4 regions of the Ensifer sp. MJa1 genome follow, and region 1 is predicted to be linked to each of the others. Evidence: riboswitches for the same ligand, from Rfam matches in the RefSeq annotation. Region 1 holds a riboswitch; each other region holds the start of a gene.
What was found. Region 1 has a riboswitch for cobalamin ahead of MKZ91_RS01805 (DUF1636 domain-containing protein). Riboswitches for the same ligand answer to the same signal wherever they lie in the genome.

Region 1 (4,287 bases):
CTTGAAGGGGGCGAGCGTCTCGGGCGTCACCTCGCCGCCGACCTTCATGCCGTAGTTCCAGCCGGCAAAGAAGAAATCGGCGTCGGCGTTCAAGAGCACTTCCTTGGTCGGATACTTCTCCGAAAGCTCCGGCAGTTCCTTCACGCCCTCGCGCAGCCTTTCATCCAGTGTCTTCCAGCCGGAGACGCCGGTATAGCCGACCATGCGGTCCTGCAGCCTCAAGGCCAGCATCATCTCCACCAGGTTGACGTCGTTGGCGATCGCACGCTTGGGCGCCGCATCGAAGGTCACCTCGCGGTTGCAGCTCTTGATGGTGACCGGATGGGCGAGCGCCGGCGTTGCCGCGGCGAGAAGGAACAGGACGGTGGATGAGGCAATATTGATCTTCATGAAATAAATCCTATCGGGGAAGTGAGAAGGAGAAACGGGCGCTGCCGGCAGCGGCCGTGCTGTGGACGGTGGCGGTGACGCCGAAGGCTACGGAGAGCGCCCTGGGGCTCAGGACCTGCTCCGGTGTCCCAAAGGCCGTCAGCCGCCCGGCCGTCACGATCGCGACGTCGGTGGCGAACTCGGCGGCAAGGTTGATGTCGTGCAGCGTCGAGACGATCGTCAGCTTCAACGTCTGCAGCAGTTCGAGGATTTCGAGCTGGTGGCGGATGTCGAGATGATTGGTCGGCTCGTCGAGGATGATGATGCGCGGCTCCTGGGCAAGCGCCCGGGCGATCAGCACCCGCTGCTTCTCGCCGCCCGAAAGCGTGGCAAATTGCCGGCCGGCGAGATGGGCGAGATTGAGATGCGACAGCGCGTGAGCCACGCGCTCGCGATCAAGCTCCGACCAGCCGCTCAGGCCCTCGCGTCTCGGGATCCGCCCCATCATCACCACATCGCGCACGCTGAAGGGAAAATCGCCGGGCATTTCCTGCAGCACGACGGCGATTGTCTTTGCCGCCTCGCGTGCCGAAATCGACCAGAGGTCGACGCCATCGACGGCAATGCGGCCGGCATCCGGCTGCACGGCGCGATAAAGGCAGCGCAAAAGAGAGGTCTTGCCGGCACCGTTCGGCCCGAGGATCGCAAGCCGGCTTCCCGCCGCGATCGAAAAATCGACATCCTCGACCAGCGTCAGGCCCGGACGCGGTCCCCAACGCAGGCCCTCCACCCTGAGCGTGGCTCCTGTCGACGTGCAGCTCATGATCCTGTCCCTCCCCGCGGTCTCACTGGAACCGTCCGGCGATGTCTTCGGAGACGAGCATGGCCGCCGGGATGCGGGCGAGCGTCTTGCCCTTCAGCCCGCGCGGGCGCTCGACGGCACGCGTCATGCCATCACCGCGCTCGGCATAGGTGGTGGCGAAGCTGACGAGATCGTCGATGTCTTCCTCCGGCGAAATGTCGCCGAAGAGATAGGTCGCCTTGCCGGTTGCCTGGAAGGCGATGGTGCAGGGTCGGGTGCAGGCGGCCATGCAGACGGTGCCGGCGATCGAGAAGTCACGGTCGAGCGGTGTCCCGAGCGTGGCGATGCTGCGGTTGAGGCGCTGAATGAGCTCGGCACCGGGCGCGCAAGGGCCACCGGTAAGGCGGCAATCGGTGCAGACCGTTATCTTGTGCTGTCTTGAAGTCGGCTCGGCCATCTTCTCTCTCCGCCGGAGTGACGGCAGGAGATGGCGAAGCGGCAGAAGGACGGAAAGCCGTCGTGCGAAAGCCAGTTCTTTTCCATCGGAACACCCCGTCCGTTGTGGTTGATCGGTTCGATGGCAGGTCTCCTGGCTCGCGGGTCGCGGCGCATCCACGTCTTCCCGGCTTGATGCCAGTGACATGGTGTGAATGCGCTTTCCGCTCACAGTTGCGGGGGCAGCCACGGTTTCGGTCCCGTCAGGGTCGTCCGTTCCGTGTTCCCTTTTCAGCCGCCTCCGCATTGTCGCGGACGCAGCACCATCAACGCCTTCCTCGCATGAATCGGCTGAAGTGACAACCGCGCGGGCGTCTGCTTCGGGCTCTATCAACATGCGGCGTTTCGTCATGCGTGACTGTTATAAAATAACATTACACAAATCAACAAGGAAATGATCGTCAGGCATTCGGCCGCCCGCTCCGGGCGAGAGCCTCGCGTGACGGCGGCGACCGGCGTATCCTTGGCTTCGCTGAAGCCCGGCGGCAAGATCCTCGATGTCGCCGCCCAGCCTGCCACGCAACGGCATCTGCGTGAAGCAGCGTTGCGCATGTCGAAGGAGACCTCGACGGCAAGCATAGCCGGCAAAGGTTTCATGCGCGGGACGCCGCCAGACAACGCGACAGCTACAACACCATAGTTGAAATGCCGACGAGGGATCTGGCGGGAGCAACGTTCTTGGGCATCGAGGACACCGCCACCTGGAAGCCGCATTCCCGGCAAAGCACTGAAACGTAACGTACGTTACGCTCACGTAACCCCATGACCGTTGAGAAAATCACCGACCGAAGCGACAATCGCCGAAGCTGGGATTGGCGCCGAAGCTGGGATTGGGCATCGATACACCACCACCACATCAACCTGGCCGCGCAAGTCCCGAAATGAAGTGACGGCAATTCAACTTTCGACAGGGGATAGCAGTGAACCCAATCGATTTCTTCGTCGAGACGCTTCGGACCTATCCTCCGGTTGCCGTCTTTCTCGCCCTCGGCATCGGCTTCCTGATCGGCCCCATCAAGGTCGCAGGCTTCAACCTCGGCAACGTCACCGCCACATTGCTGGCGGGCGTTCTCATCGGGCAACTGGGCATCCAGGTTTCCGGTGACCTGAAATCCACCCTGTTCTTGATCTTCCTGTTTGCCGTTGGTTATGGCGTGGGACCGCAATTCGTGCGCGGCTTGAGCACCGATGGGCCGAAACAGATCGCCTTTGCGCTCTCGGTCCTGGTGCTCTGCCTGATCGTGCCCTATCTCTGCGCGCTGATCGCCGGCCTGCCGCTCGGCTATGGCGCCGGCATGTATGCCGGATCGCAGACGATTTCGGCCGCGATCGGTGTTGCGACCGACCAGATCAATTCGCTCGGGCTGACGCCCGAACAGGCCAAGACCTTTGCCGACCAGATTCCGATCGCCTATGCGGTCACCTATATCTGGGGCACGATCGGCTCGGCGATCATTCTTGCCCAGCTGGGCCCGAGGCTTCTCGGCATCGACCTTCCGGCCGCCTGCAAGGAATATGAGGCCAAGCTCGGCGGCGGCACCGAGGCGAGCGAGCCCGGCATTACCCGCGCCTATCATGATTTCGGTCTTCGCGCCTACCGCGTCGACCAGGCAAGCGGTCTCACCGGGAAACCGGTCAAGGACCTCCTTCCCGGCGTCCGCGTCTTTGTCGAACGCCTGCGGCGCGGCAACCAGATCATTGAGGCCGACGGCAACACCGTGCTGCAGCCGGGCGACGTCGTCGCCTTCTCCGGCAGGCGCGCCGTGCTGGTCGAAAACCTCGATTCGAAGCTGGTCGAGGTCGAGGACAAGGAACTGCTGAACGCCGAGGCCGAGGTCGTCGACGTCTATGTCACCAACAAGGCGCTCGCCGGCAAGACGCTTGCCGAAGTCAGCACCATGGATTGGGCGCGCGGCGTCTATGCCCGCAAGATCATCCGCTCACTGGTCGAGATCCCGGTTCTTCCCGGCACCACCGTCGAGCGCGGCGACATCGTCACCATCGGCGGCGCCAAGCGGCACGTTGAGGCCGCCATCAAGGCATTGGGCTTTGCCGATCGCCCGGTCGAAACCACCGATATCGCCTTCCTCGGCTGGGGCCTCTTCATCGGCGCGATGATCGGGGCGCTGACGATCACGATCGGCGGCATCCCGATCGGGCTTTCCACCTCCGGCGGCGCGCTGCTTGCCGGCCTCGTGCTCGGCTGGCTGCGCACCACCTACCCCGCCTTCGGCCGCATCCCGTCACCGGCGCTGTGGCTGATGAACACGCTCGGCCTCAACATCTTCATTGCCGTCGTCGGCATCGGCGCCGGCCCGGGCTTTGTCGCGGGGCTGCAGGAAGTCGGCATTTCGTTGTTCATCTGGGGCGTGGTCGCAACCTCGATCCCGATGATCGCCTCGGTGCTGATCGGCCACTATGTCTTCAAGTTCCACCCGGCGATCCTGTTTGGCGCCTGCGCCGGCGTCAGGACCACGACGGCGGCGCTCGGCATGATCCAGGAGGCGGCCAAGAGCAAGGTGCCGGCCCTCGGCTACGGCATGCCCTACGCCATCGGCAACACGCTGCTTACCATTTTCGGCCTTGTCATCGTCATCATGCTCGCCTGAGGCGAGCCGGCG
Region 2 (4,287 bases), on a different contig from region 1:
GTCGTTGCCGTGTCGCGGAAGAACAGCGTCAGCGACAGGCCCTGGTCGACGTGCTGGGTCGCCGCCGCATAGGTGTCGATAATCTTCTCCGGTCCGATCTCGTAGGCATCCTGGTAGTATTCGAGGTTGTCGTTGGTCATGAAGGCTGCGGGATAATAGACGCGGCCGATCTTGCCTTCCTTGCGGATCTCGATCTTCGAGACGATCGGGTGGATCGAGGAGGTCGAATGATTGATGTAGGAGATCGAGCCTGTCGGCGGCACCGCCTGGAGGTTCTGGTTGTAGAGGCCGCCCGTCATGACCGCCTGCTTCAGCTCCAGCCAGTCTTCCTGCGTTGGAATGCTGATGCCGGCCTTCTCGAACAGGTCCTTCACCTTCTCGGTCTCAGGCAGCCATTCGGCCTCGGTGTATTTGTCGAAATACTCGCCCGAAGCGTATTTCGAGTTCCCGAAACCCTTGAAGCTCTCGCCGCGCTCGACGGCGATGCGGTTCGAGGCGCGGATGGCGTGATAGGTCACGGTGTAGAAATAGATGTTGGTGAAATCGATGCCTTCCGCAGAGCCGTAGAAGATGCGCTCGCGGGCGAGATAGCCATGCAGGTTCATCTGGCCAAGGCCGATCGCGTGGCTGTCGTCGTTGCCCTTCTCGATCGAAGGTACGGAGGAGATGTGGCTCATGTCCGAGACGGCCGTCAGCGCCCGGATCGAGGTCTCGATCGTCTTGCCGAAGTCGGCTGAGTCCATGGCGGCGGCAATGTTCAGCGAGCCGAGATTGCAGGAGATGTCCTTGCCCATGTTCTTGTAGGAAAGGTCGTCGTTGAATTCGCTGGGCTCGCTCACCTGCAGGATCTCCGAGCAGAGATTGCTCATGGTGATGCGGCCTTCGATCGGGTTGGCCCGGTTCACCGTGTCCTCGAACATGATGTAGGGATAGCCGCTCTCGAACTGGATCTCGGCAAGGATCTGGAAGAACTCGCGCGCCTTGATCTTCCGCTTGCGGATGCGCGCATCCTCCACCATCTCGCGGTATTTCTCGCTGACCGAAATCTCGGTCAACGGCACGCCATAGACCCGCTCCACGTCATAGGGCGAGAACAGGTACATGTCCTCGTTGTTGCGGGCGAGCTCGAAGGTGATGTCGGGGATGACGACGCCGAGCGACAGCGTCTTGATGCGGATCTTCTCGTCGGCGTTTTCGCGCTTGGTGTCGAGGAAGCGCATGATGTCGGGGTGGTGGGCATGCAGGTAGACGGCCCCCGCCCCCTGGCGGGCGCCGAGCTGATTGGCATAGGAGAACGAGTCCTCGAGCAGCTTCATGACCGGGATGATCCCGGAGGACTGGTTCTCGATCTGCTTGATCGGGGCCCCCATCTCGCGGATGTTGGTGAGCGACAGTGCCACGCCGCCGCCGCGCTTGGAGAGCTGCAGCGCCGAATTGATCGCGCGGCCGATGCTTTCCATGTTGTCCTCGACCCGAAGCAGGAAGCAGGAAACGAGTTCGCCACGGGCCTTCTTGCCGGCATTGAGGAAGGTCGGCGTCGCCGGCTGGAAGCGGCCGGAAATGATCTCGTCGACGAGATCGCGGGCAAACTGTTCGTCGCCGCGCGCTAGCGCCAGCGCCACCATGCAGACACGGTCCTCGTAGCGCTCCAGGTAACGCTTACCGTCGAAGGTCTTCAGCGTGTAGGAGGTGTAATATTTGAAGGCGCCGAGGAAGGTCGGGAACCGGAATTTCTTCGCGTAGGCGTGGTCGTAGAGATCGCGCACGAAATTGAAGGAATACTGGTCGAGGACCTCCTGCTCGTAGTAGCCCTCGGTCATCAGATAATCGAGCTTCTCGCGCAAATTATGGAAGAAAACCGTGTTCTGGTTGACGTGCTGGAGGAAGTACTGCTTCGCGGCCAGCCGGTCCTTGTCGAGCTGGATCCTGCCCTCCTCGTCATAGAGGTTCAGCATCGCGTTCAGCGCATGATAGTCGAGCGCTGCTTCTGTCGCCTTCAAGGGGCGTTCGAGTGTTGTGACGTCCAAAATCGTTCCATCCCGTTTCTGACATTGGCGACGTCCTCTTCGGTTCCGAGAAGCTCGAACCGGTAGAGGTAAGGCACTCGGCACTTGGCCGAGATCACGTCGCCGGCGATCCCGTAGGTCGCGCCGAAATTGCTGTTGCCCGCGGCAATCACGCCGCGGATGTGGGAGCGGTTGCCCGCGTCGTTCAAGAAGCGGATCACCTGTTTCGGCACCGCACCCCGGCCGTCGTCACCGCAATAGGTCGGCACGACGAGCACGTAGGGCTCGGATACCGTAAGCGTGTCCTTACCTTGCCTAAGCGGTATGCGGGCGGCGCGCAGGCCGAGCTTTTCGACGAAGCGATGGGTGTTTTCCGAACGGCTGGAAAAATAGACGATCAGGCCCATCGCCTCTGTCCCTCAGGAAAGCGAACCGATCATATCCGGGCGGAAACCGGCCCAGTGCCGCTCGCCGGCAACGACGACCGGAACCTGCCGATAGCCGAGACCCTGCACTAGTGCGAAGGCATCCGTGTCTTCGGAGATATCGACAATCCTGTAATCGATGCCCTGGCGGTCGAGCGCACGGGTGGTGGCGGTGCATTGCACGCAGGCGGGCTTGCTGTAGACGGTGATGGACATGGGTTCCTCAGATGTTGAGCAGAATTCGGGGCGCAGAAATTCAGTGGATCGCGCGGACGCGAACCGTGGGTTTGGCGACAGGGCGCAGGACGTCGTTCTCCGATCATCTCGACCGGAGTTGATGTCGGCGAACTGGCCCGGGGTCGGCTTCAGGCAACCGGGCCGGTAAATTCTGGCGGGGCGCCCGAAAAACGCCGTCGAAGCGACTCTTCAGGGCACGACCTTTCGATCAGGCGCGCAAAAATACGCACCCGTCCGCAGAAGGTGGATCTGTACTGGAAGAAACTGACATGACTTCACCCCGAAGCTTTCGGCAGGCCGCCGGGGAGATGTCGAGACGATCAGGCAGGCTCATCCTGCCACGCGCAACTCAACCCCTCCGGACACCCCGCCCGTGGACGTTTGGTGCTCAAGGCAGGTCTCCTGGCTTACGGGTCTCCGCTTCCGTCCCGACCTTCCCGCGGCCTCATGCCTCAGTGGTCCAATTCCGGACAGTCGCTCGCCGTCTACAGTTGCGGGGGCAGCTACGGCATAGCCGGGCAGAAATCCGCCGGCGCACCGTATTCCCGTCTTAGCTCCCTATCCTTGCGAATCGGAAGAACCTCGAACACTAGATATAGTAGTTCATCGCCAATCTTCGTCAATAGGTCTGGGGTGCCTGAGGCCGGGGCAAGGGGGTGATTTCTTTTGCGGTGTGGATAACGGGGAGTAAACGACCGTTCATCGCCGAGGCTGTGGATAGGGCGCACCCGGTGTTGCAGGCGCGCCCATCCTCCTAGCCGGTGAAAGCGGGCACGGGGCAATTGTCGGCGTCGACGGCAACCATGACAAAGGTTCCAGTCACCGTCCGTTGCCGGGTGCCGGTCAGAAGCTCTTCCGACCAGAGCTCGACTTCGATCGTGGCCGAGCTGCGACCGGTGTCCACGATGCGGGCAACGGATTCGATGATCGAGCCGATCGTGATGCGGTGCCTGAAGTCCATGCCGGTGCAGGAGGCGAGCACCGTCGTCCGGTGGCTCCTGCGCGTTGCGACAACGAAGGCAGCCTTCGTCATCTGCGCGAGGGCATCACCGCCAAACATGGCGCCGAAGCTGTTGGCCTGGTCGGGAAAGACGATGTCGACCATGCGCAGCACAGCATCGTCTTCGGGCGCGCGCACGGCTCGACCGAGCGGTGGCAGCACCCATTGCTCTTTTCTGGCACAAGGCTGGGCAACCATGGTGAAGGTGCCGCGGCTGCATAAGACCCGGCTGCCGGTCACGTCTTCCGCGATCATCTCGACCTCGACCTCCATCGAGCGGCGCCCGACGCGGACGGGACGCCCGGTAAAGCGGACGATCTGGCCAATCAGCGCCGGCGCGCGAAAGTCGATGCGGTCGCAGGAGGCAGTGACAAACGGGACACGACCATGACGGGTGGCGACGATGAAGGCGATCCGGTCCATGGATGCAAGGCCGGCGCCGCCGAACAGCGTGCCATGGTGATTGCTGTCGCCCGGGAAAACGATGTCGATCAGGGTCTGCGGTGCCGGGATTTCTCCCGGCACCGTTGCAATGTCGTCCGTCATGCGCCGACGGCTTCGCGAGCTGGAGCCGCAAAGGTCTGTCGGAGCGAGCGCGCCGCCGCGACCATGTTGACGA
Region 3 (4,287 bases), on a different contig from region 1:
CGGATGATGCGGCGCAGCGCATCATCGCGGGCGCCCAGCATCAGCACGTTCTTCAGCGCCACCTTGGGATCATCGGTACGGAACAACAAGCCATTATCGCGGATGTTGCGGTTGATGACCATTTGTCCTTCGTCGGCGTTCGGTTCGATGGCGACGGCGAAATACATGCGTGAATAGCCGGTCTGGATCCGCTCGAAGAAGTGCTTTTCGTCGCCGAGTTCGCAGAAGAAGTTGGCGAAATAGAACGACCAGGTGATGTCCTTGGCAGGCGCAACGGGGGTGCGCGCCGCCGTCACGTGGCAATAGCCGAGGTGCGGCCGCCCGGCGAGCGTGCGGTGGAAGATCATCTTGGGGAACTGGATCGATGAATGGAAGCCGTTGATGCGCTTGTGCGTCGTGTCGCCGGCGGTCGCCAGTTTCTTGCCGGTCCGGTCTGCGACTTCCTCGTAGCTCAGATACCGGCGCTCGCTCGGCATCCATTGACGGCGGTTGATCCGGCCGGTGCGCAGGAACTCTGTATGGACAGCCGCCTTCGCCGGGGTCGCCGGCGGCCTTTCGGCCGCTGCATCGTAATACTTGAACTTGCTCATGATCGTCAGCGCGCCATCTGCCTGTTGGACCCACTCGTCCGCCGGCAAGGCTAATGGCTTATGGTTAATGAAAGATTTCGCCGCGAGGTGATGGAGAAGTCGGGCGGGTCATGAAGTCATGTCGCAATCTGGCGAAGCTCTCACGCGCTCGCGCCATGCCGGGCCGAAAACGCGGCAATTGCCGGTTTTTTGATCTATCTATCTGTTTATAAAGCGAAACATTCTGCGGTTTCGCCCTTCGTAACTTCATTGATGCGTGTCGTCTTTCTGGAAACGGATGTCGCTATCTGGCAGCTGCCGGCATGGGTTCCACGCTTACATATCCTCACTCAAGGTGCCGCCTTTAAGGGAGGGCGGAGAATTGGGAAGCCGGTCAAATCCCGGCGCTGCCCCCGCAACGGTGGTGGAGCGAAAGCCTCGGCAAAAGGCCACTGGACGGTTTCGTCCGGGAAGGCGCCGGGCAGGTCCCCAAAGGACGGCTCCTGAGCCCGGAAACCAGCCTTGACAGACATAACCGTAACGGGTTGCGGCGGGCAGCCGGATCGGAGCCTCAAACGCATGGGCATGCGCCCGTGCGGGTTCCTGTCCTGCCTCTCCGAAACATGGCGCATGAGGACAGGACATGGACATCAGGAACGATATGCTTCGCAGGCTGAAAGGCCGACGTGACGGCTACAGCCTCGATCGGGCCTTCTACATCGATCCCGACTACTACCGGCAGGATCTGGAGAACATCTGGTACAAGGACTGGCTGTTCATCGGCCATGACTGCGAGATCCCGAGGGCCGGCAATTATTTCACCGTCCAGGTGGGAGATTTCCCCGTCGTCATCACCCGCGATCGCCAGGGCACGATCCGGGCACTTCACAATTCCTGCCGCCACCGCGGCTCTCGCGTCTGCACGCAACACAAGGGGTCATCGGCAAAGCTTGTCTGTCCCTATCACCAGTGGACCTACGAGCTCGACGGCAGCCTGCTCTTTGCGCGCCAGATGGGCGAGGACTTCGACAAGGCGGCCCACAGCCTGAAGCCGATCCATTGCGAAACGGTCGGCGGCTACATTTTCATCAACCTGTCTGAAAATCCGATGGACTTCGCGGCCTTCCGCGAACTGGCCTTGCCCTACCTCGCGCCGCATCGCCTCGGCGAAACCAAGGTCGCCTTTGAAAGCACGATCATCGAGAAGGGCAACTGGAAGCTCGTCTGGGAAAACAACCGCGAGTGCTACCATTGCGCCGCCAACCACCCGGAGCTTTGCCGCACCTATCCGGAAGCGCCGACGGCAACCGGCGTTCAGGGCGCCAAGGACGATCCAGTGATTGCCGCGCACTGGGCAAAGTGCGAGGCGGAAGGGCTTCCGAGCGAGTTCAAGATATCGCCGACCGGACAGTTCCGCGCCGCCCGCATGCCGCTCGTCGACGACGCCGAAAGCTATACCATGTCCGGCGCGCGCGCCGTCCGCCAGGCCCTGTCGGCAGGTGTCCACCAGCAACAGATCGGTACGCTTTTGATGTTCCACTATCCAACGACCTGGAACCACGTGCTCGCCGACCATGCCATCACCTTCCGCGTCCTGCCGCTCGGCCCGGAACTGACGCAGGTGACGACGAAGTGGCTCGTCAACAAGGATGCGGTCGAGGGCGTCGACTACAACCTGGAAGAACTGACCCACGTCTGGACCGAGACCAACGACCAGGACCGTCAGATCGTGGAGGAAAATGCCTTTGGCATCCGCTCGCCTGCCTATCAGCCCGGCCCCTATTCGCCGGAGCACGAAGGCGGCGTGATGCAGTTCGTCGAATGGTACTGCAAGTTCATGGAGCAACGCCTCAAGGGCGATGCCGCTCCGCTTTCGAGGGTTGCCTGACATGCAGATGGCGTCCTCCTTCCACCACTTCGATGCGCTGCACGTCTGGATCGACCGGCAGCAGCTGCTCGAATGCACCTCGGCGGTCGTCGAGACAGCCGATGTCATGACCTTCACCTTCCGGGCGGAAAAGCCGGCCTGGTTCCGCTACCTGCCCGGGCAGTTCGTCACCCTCGAACTGCCCGTCGGCGACGAACCGGTCATGCGCACCTACACGCTGTCGTCGACGCCGTCGCGACCACTCTCGATCGCCGTCACGGTTAAGGTGCAGGCCGACAGCATCGGTACCCGCTGGATGTTCGACCACCTGAAACCCGGCATGAAGCTTAGGGCATTCGGTCCGCTCGGGGATTTCAGCTTCGTGCGGCATCCGGGTGACAAGTATCTGTTCATCTCGGCCGGATCGGGTATCACCCCGATGATGTCGATGACGCGCTGGATGGCGGACTGCGTGCCGGAAACGGACGTGACCTTTATCTCCTGCGCCCGGCGCCCGGACGATCTGCTTTTCCGCTCCGAGCTGGAAGTGCTGGCGACACAGATGCCCGGGCTCAACCTCGGCTTTATCGTTGAAGGACACGAGGCGCGGCACGGCTGGCACGGCCTGCGCGGGCGCATCGACGGCACCAAGCTGCCGCTGCTCGCGCCGGATTTCCTGGAGCGCACCGTGTTCTGCTGCGGTCCGGAACCGTTCATGCGCGGTGTGCGCGAAATGCTGAAGGCGACCGGCTTCGACATGAGTCGCTATCACGAGGAGAGCTTCCAGCCGGCGGCAGCGCCTGCGGCCGAAGAGATCGCAGTGCGCGCCGGTGTCGGCGGCGATGGCGAAGTGCAGGCCGCCAAGGTCGTCTTCACCATGAGCGGCAAGGAGGTCGAAGCCAAGCCGGGCCAGACAATCCTGCAGGCGGCGCGTGCCAACGGGGTGAGGATCGGGGCTGCCTGCGAGGGCGGCATCTGTGGCACCTGCCGCGTCATGAAGGTCGCCGGCGAGGTGGATATGAACCACAATGGTGGCATTCTCGACGACGAGATTGACGAGGGCTACATCCTCGCCTGTTGTTCGCGCCCGCTTGGGGATGTCCAGATCGAAGCCTGACGCTGTGGCTCGCGACGTGCCGCTCAGCGGGCGTTGCAGGGCAGCAGCCTGACGGCGACGCGCCTGAGGCTGTCGGTGTCGGCGGAGCTATGGGGACACTGGATGGGTGCTTCACTGGCGGCGATCGCCACTTGCAGCGCGCGCTCGTGACGGCCGAAATCGATCGAGCCAGTCACCAGCATGTCGACGCCGCTGCCGGCGCCGCTTGTCGCGCCCGCGCGGCTGACGAGCAGTGGTTCGGTTTCGAACGCGGCCTTCGCCTCGGCAATCGCGCTGACGCCGCTTCCCTGTTCTGCCTTGGCGACAAGGGTCAGCGGTAGCGGCTTTTCGGGCAGCAAGGCCCCTTGCGCCCAGATTGCCTTCAGCGCCGCCGGTGGCATAGCGGCGACGTTCACGTCGATGTCGGCGAGTGTTCCCGGGACACGATAGGGGCAGCGCCGCTTGCCACAATTGATGCCTGAAGAGAACTGCCACAGCGCATAGCTCTCCCAGTTGCCCATCGGGAAGACCTGGCGGATATCCGGCTTGTAGCGCGCGTACCAGAGTGGCAGCCGCGACAGCAGCCGGTACCGCGAGCGGTGCGTGGCGATGTACTTGGCGGTGACGTGGTTGGTGTAGAGGATCGGATAACGCCCGGTCCGGGTCTTGATGTGGCCGGCAAAGATCGCCGCGTCCTCGAGCGACATGTATTTTTCCGGGTCGATCCCCTCGATGTCCAGCACCATCAACTCATC
Region 4 (4,287 bases), on a different contig from region 1:
GCTCTGCACCCAGCCGCTCTGGGTGAAGGCGTAGCCCGAAAGCTGTTCGGCGAAATACTGCACCATGTCGTTGCGTTCGAATTCGCCGTGAACCAGAACGTCGATGCCGATCTCTTCCTGCCAGCGCACCGCCTGCTCGGTTTCCTGGCGGAGGTAGCGGACGTAGTCGACGTAGCTGAGCTCGCCCTTGGCATGCAGCGACCGTGCCTGGCGGACCTCCGACGTCTGCGGGAAGGAGCCGATCGTCGTCGTCGGGAAGAGTGGCAGAGACAGCCTCTCGGCCTGCAGGCGACGACGGGTGTCGAACGGTGCGTGACGCTTGCTGTCGGCAGCCGTCAGTTCCTTCAGTCGCCCGGAGACGAGCGGGTCATGGATCCTGAGCGAGGTGAGCCTTGCCCTGGCGGCGTCAATCGAGGCCGAAAACACCTGCTCGGGATTGGCAAGTCCCGGCTCGAAGGCGCGGGCAAGCAGGCTCAATTCGTCGAGCTTCTGCACGGCGAAGGCGAGCCAGGAGGAAAGCTCGGGATCGAGCGCGCGTTCCAGGTCGAGATCGACGGGCACATGCAACAACGAGCACGAGGGGGCAAGCTCGATACGGTCGCGGCCATGGGTGGAGACCAGCGGCTGCAGCCGGCGGAACAGACCCGCAAGATCGCTCCGCCAGATGTTGCGGCCGTCGACGATGCCGAGCGAGAGCACCCGGTCGGCCGGAGCGGACTGGATGAGGGCATCGATCTGCTGCGGCGCGCGCACGAGATCGACATGGAGGCCGGCAACCGGAAGTGCCAGTGCCGCCGCCGTGTTGTCGCCGATCGAACCGAAATAGGTTGCAAGCATGATTTTCAGCCGGGGGATCTCAGTGGCGAAGGTGCGATAGGCGAGGTCGAGGGCGCGACGGTCCCTGTCCGTGAGGTCGAGCGCCAGGCAGGGCTCGTCGATCTGGACCCAGTCGGCGCCGGCGTCCGCAAGTTCGGTAAGCACCCGGACATAGACCGGCAGCAGGCGCTCGATCAGGTCGACCGGATCGAAGTCGTCACCCTTGGCCTTGCCGAGCTTGAGCAAAGCCACCGGGCCAAGCAGCACCGGACGGGTGCGATAGCCGAGCGCTTCAGCCTCGAGAAAGGTCTCGAGCGGCCGGTTGTGCGTCAGCTCGAAACGTTGGTCGGGTTCGAATTCGGGCACCATGTAGTGGTAGTTGGTGTCGAACCACTTGGTCATTTCGAGCGCGGGGTTGCCGCTGTCGGTTCCGACGTGCGAGCAGCCGGAGGCGCAGGGCGTGCCGGTCGAGCCACGCGCCATGGCAAAATAGGTGTCGAGATCGACGGGGCCGCCTTTCCAGCCGTAGGCCGGCGGGATCGCACCGACGAGCACGGCGGTGTCGAGCACATGGTCATAGAAGGAGAAGTCGTTCGACGGGAGGATGTCGATGCCGCGCGCCTTTTGCGCGGCCCAACTTTCGGCACGCAGCTTCGCTCCGGTATCGAGCAGTTCGTCGCGGCTCGCCCTTCCCGTCCAATAGCGTTCGAGCGCGAATTTCAGTTCGCGATGGCGGCCGATGCGCGGGAAACCGAGATTGGCAGTCTTGATGGTCATTTCCTTACCCCGAAGGTTGTGGGCAAGGCTTTGAACGCGACGCAGCCGCGGCGCGGGGATCAGCCCGCGTCGTCAACGCGCCTCATCGGACACCCCGCCCGTGGACGTTGTTCATCGCGGCAGGTCTCCTGGCTTGCGGGTCGTCACGAACCGTTCCGTCTTCCCGAGGCGTCTTCCTCAGTGACATTATCGAACGGCCGCTCTCCGCCTACAGTTGCGGGGGCAGCTCCGGCATGGGCGTTTCAAGGCGCCGCACCGAATTCCCTCTTAGCTCCATCCCGCCGGAAGGCGGGCGAAGAACCACGATGGCAGGACAATGCCCTGTCCAAACGACGCCGTCAATCGCATAAAGAAATGCTTATGTCTTTATTTTCGCCCGCCGACGCGCGGGGCGATGCGATCACCGGCCGCGGCAGGTTCACCTGAACCTGTGTTTGCAATGGACGCGCCTTCCAGAATTGCGGGGGATTGTACGGCACGGCTATGTCAGCGACACGCGCGCGGATCCGCTCTTCATCGCGCGTCAGACCGATATCCCTGAGCTGGATCTCGCTGAATGCTTCCAGCGATACCGTTGGTCGGATGGTTTCGCCCGCCCAGGTCAAGACGTGACGGATCGTTGATCGCGCTGCCTCAAGCATTGCTACCCTCTTCGTTTCGCGATGGTGTGTTCGCGAAAAAAATTGAGGGAATTTGTCCTCTCGCGCAAAGCGAATTCTCGCATGCTGACATAAAGAATGCTTATCTCAGGCCATGAGCAAGATTCCTCCCATGAGTGCCGTGCGCGCGTTCGAGGCCGCGGCCAGGCACCTGAGCTTCACCCGCGCGGCGGATGAGCTCGGCATGACGCAGGCCGCCGTCAGCTACCAGATCCGGTTGCTCGAGGACCGCATCGGCACGCCACTCTTCGTTCGTCTTCCACGCGAGGTGCGATTGACCGCTGCCGGCCGCCAGCTTGCGCCAAAAGTGACCGAGGCGATCGATCTCTTGGGCGCCGCTTTCTCCGAGATTGCCGACAAGACCGAACACCACCTGCACATCTCGGTGCTGCCAACGGTCGTGTCGAGTTGGCTCGGGCAGCGGCTCGCCTCGTTCCAGACCGCCCATCCGAACATCAGCATAAGGGTGCACATGTCGACCGAACTGGTCGACTTCAAGCGCGACGCCATTGATCTTGCGGTGCGCAGCGGTGCCGGTGACTGGCCGGGCAATGATGTGTTTCCGCTGTTCCCGCTCGACTACGTGCCGGTCTGCACGCCATCCTTCCTGGAAAAGCACCAACTTAGGGAACCGTCTGATGTTTTGCGCGTGCGGCGCTTCGGCAACGCCAACTGGTGGCGACGATGGATGATCGAAGCGGGCGTCGAGCCGCCGGCAAGCAACGGCACCGAGCTGATCTTCGATGTCCAGGCGATGGACGTGGCGACGACGCTTGCGGACCACGGCATCGCCATTGCCGTCTCGACCTTTCTGATGGAGGAACTGAAGAGCGGCAGGCTCATCCGGCCGTTCGAACATGTGGTCAGGGACGGCCGGGCCTACTGGCTGGTCTATCCGCAGAGCAACCGGCGTCAGAAGAAGATCCAGGCCTTTCGCGACTGGGTGGTCGCCGAGGCCGATGCGTCGAACGCGCTGCTTGCAAGAGTGATGGAATCGTCCTGGTCGCCTCAGGTCGAGGCCGGCGCAAGCGCGCTGGCGAAACCTGAATAGGATTTGTTGAGCGGGGCCGCGTAGGAGCCGCGCTTGCTGGTCGAAAGTCCCTGCGAAACCAGCGCCTCTGCCTGCTTCACTGCGGCGGACACCCCATCGATGACCGGAATGCTGTAATCGGCTTGAAGCATGCGGGCGAGATCCGCCATGCCGGCGCAGCCAAGCACGATCGCCTCGGCGCCGTCCTCAGCGAGCGCCAGTTCGATCTCGCGCCGGAGCTTGGCAAGCGCATTCGAGCCCTTGTCTTCCAGTTCAAGCACGGGAATATCGGCGGCGCGTACCCTTGCTCGGCCAGCCATGCCGTAGTGCCGGGTCAGATTTTCTATCAGCACCCGCGAACGTTCGAGCGTCGTGACGACAGTGAAGCGCTGCGCCAGCATGGCTGCAGTCGCGACGGCGGATTCGCACAAGCCGACCACCGGAATGCGGGCAAGCGCCCGCGCGGCCTCAAGCCCGGTGTCGTCGAAGCAGGCGATGACGGCCGCGTCGGCGCCCGCGGCCTCGCCGTCACGGATCTCCGCGAGCAGGCCCGGAAGCGCGATCGCACCGTCATAGTGTCCTTCGATCGAGGCCGGCCCCGACTTCGATGTGCGTGACAGGATCTCCGTGCCAGGACCAGCGACAGCCCGGGCGGCCGTGGCGGCCTTGGCTGTCATCGAGGCGGTGGTGTTGGGATTGACGATCAGGATGCGCATGGGCCTAGCTCAGCTTTGCCTGGCGGCGCCGCAGCATCAGAATGACAGCCAGCGCGACGAGGATGATGGTGAAGGAAAAGAGCGTGGTGACCGTGCCGAGCGCGTAGAGCACCGGTGTCGTCACATTGGTGGTCATGCCGTAGATTTCGAGCGGCAGGGTATTGTAGCTGCCCGACGTCATCAGCGTACGGGCAAACTCGTCATAGGAGAGCGTGAAGCCGAAGAGGCCGACGCCGATCAGGCTCGGGGCAATCATCGGCAGGAGCACGTGGCGAAAGGTCTGCCATGA

Region 2: linked by a shared signal. The riboswitch ahead of nrdH (glutaredoxin-like protein NrdH) and the one ahead of MKZ91_RS01805 (DUF1636 domain-containing protein) in region 1 are both predicted to bind cobalamin.
Region 3: linked by a shared signal. The riboswitch ahead of MKZ91_RS06840 (aromatic ring-hydroxylating oxygenase subunit alpha) and the one ahead of MKZ91_RS01805 (DUF1636 domain-containing protein) in region 1 are both predicted to bind cobalamin.
Region 4: linked by a shared signal. The riboswitch ahead of metE (5-methyltetrahydropteroyltriglutamate--homocysteine S-methyltransferase) and the one ahead of MKZ91_RS01805 (DUF1636 domain-containing protein) in region 1 are both predicted to bind cobalamin.

What each region holds. Positions count from the first base shown of each region.
Region 1 covers NZ_JAKUMO010000001.1:344,037-348,323, reverse strand. The annotation lists gene MKZ91_RS01815 (ABC transporter substrate-binding protein) at 1-390, opposite strand, end outside; gene MKZ91_RS01810 (ABC transporter ATP-binding protein) at 401-1,192, opposite strand; gene MKZ91_RS01805 (DUF1636 domain-containing protein) at 1,215-1,628, opposite strand; cobalamin riboswitch at 1,734-1,949, opposite strand; gene MKZ91_RS01800 (hypothetical protein) at 2,106-2,306, shown strand; gene aspT (aspartate-alanine antiporter) at 2,587-4,275, shown strand.
Region 2 covers NZ_JAKUMO010000002.1:342,167-346,453, forward strand. The annotation lists gene nrdE (class 1b ribonucleoside-diphosphate reductase subunit alpha) at 1-2,027, opposite strand, end outside; gene nrdI (class Ib ribonucleoside-diphosphate reductase assembly flavoprotein NrdI) at 1,997-2,413, opposite strand; gene nrdH (glutaredoxin-like protein NrdH) at 2,426-2,647, opposite strand; cobalamin riboswitch at 3,044-3,268, opposite strand; gene MKZ91_RS04345 (acyl-CoA thioesterase) at 3,423-4,214, opposite strand; gene metE (5-methyltetrahydropteroyltriglutamate--homocysteine S-methyltransferase) at 4,211-4,287, opposite strand, start outside.
Region 3 covers NZ_JAKUMO010000003.1:349,181-353,467, reverse strand. The annotation lists gene MKZ91_RS06845 (DUF6656 family protein) at 1-590, opposite strand, end outside; cobalamin riboswitch at 906-1,108, shown strand; gene MKZ91_RS06840 (aromatic ring-hydroxylating oxygenase subunit alpha) at 1,213-2,457, shown strand; gene MKZ91_RS06835 (hybrid-cluster NAD(P)-dependent oxidoreductase) at 2,459-3,553, shown strand; partial or broken gene MKZ91_RS06830 (glycoside hydrolase family 25 protein) at 3,715-4,287, opposite strand, start outside.
Region 4 covers NZ_JAKUMO010000002.1:347,139-351,425, forward strand. The annotation lists gene metE (5-methyltetrahydropteroyltriglutamate--homocysteine S-methyltransferase) at 1-1,593, opposite strand, end outside; cobalamin riboswitch at 1,695-1,913, opposite strand; gene MKZ91_RS04355 (hypothetical protein) at 1,932-2,234, opposite strand; gene MKZ91_RS04360 (LysR substrate-binding domain-containing protein) at 2,365-3,303, shown strand; gene MKZ91_RS04365 (aspartate/glutamate racemase family protein) at 3,261-3,998, opposite strand; gene MKZ91_RS04370 (ABC transporter permease) at 4,003-4,287, opposite strand, start outside.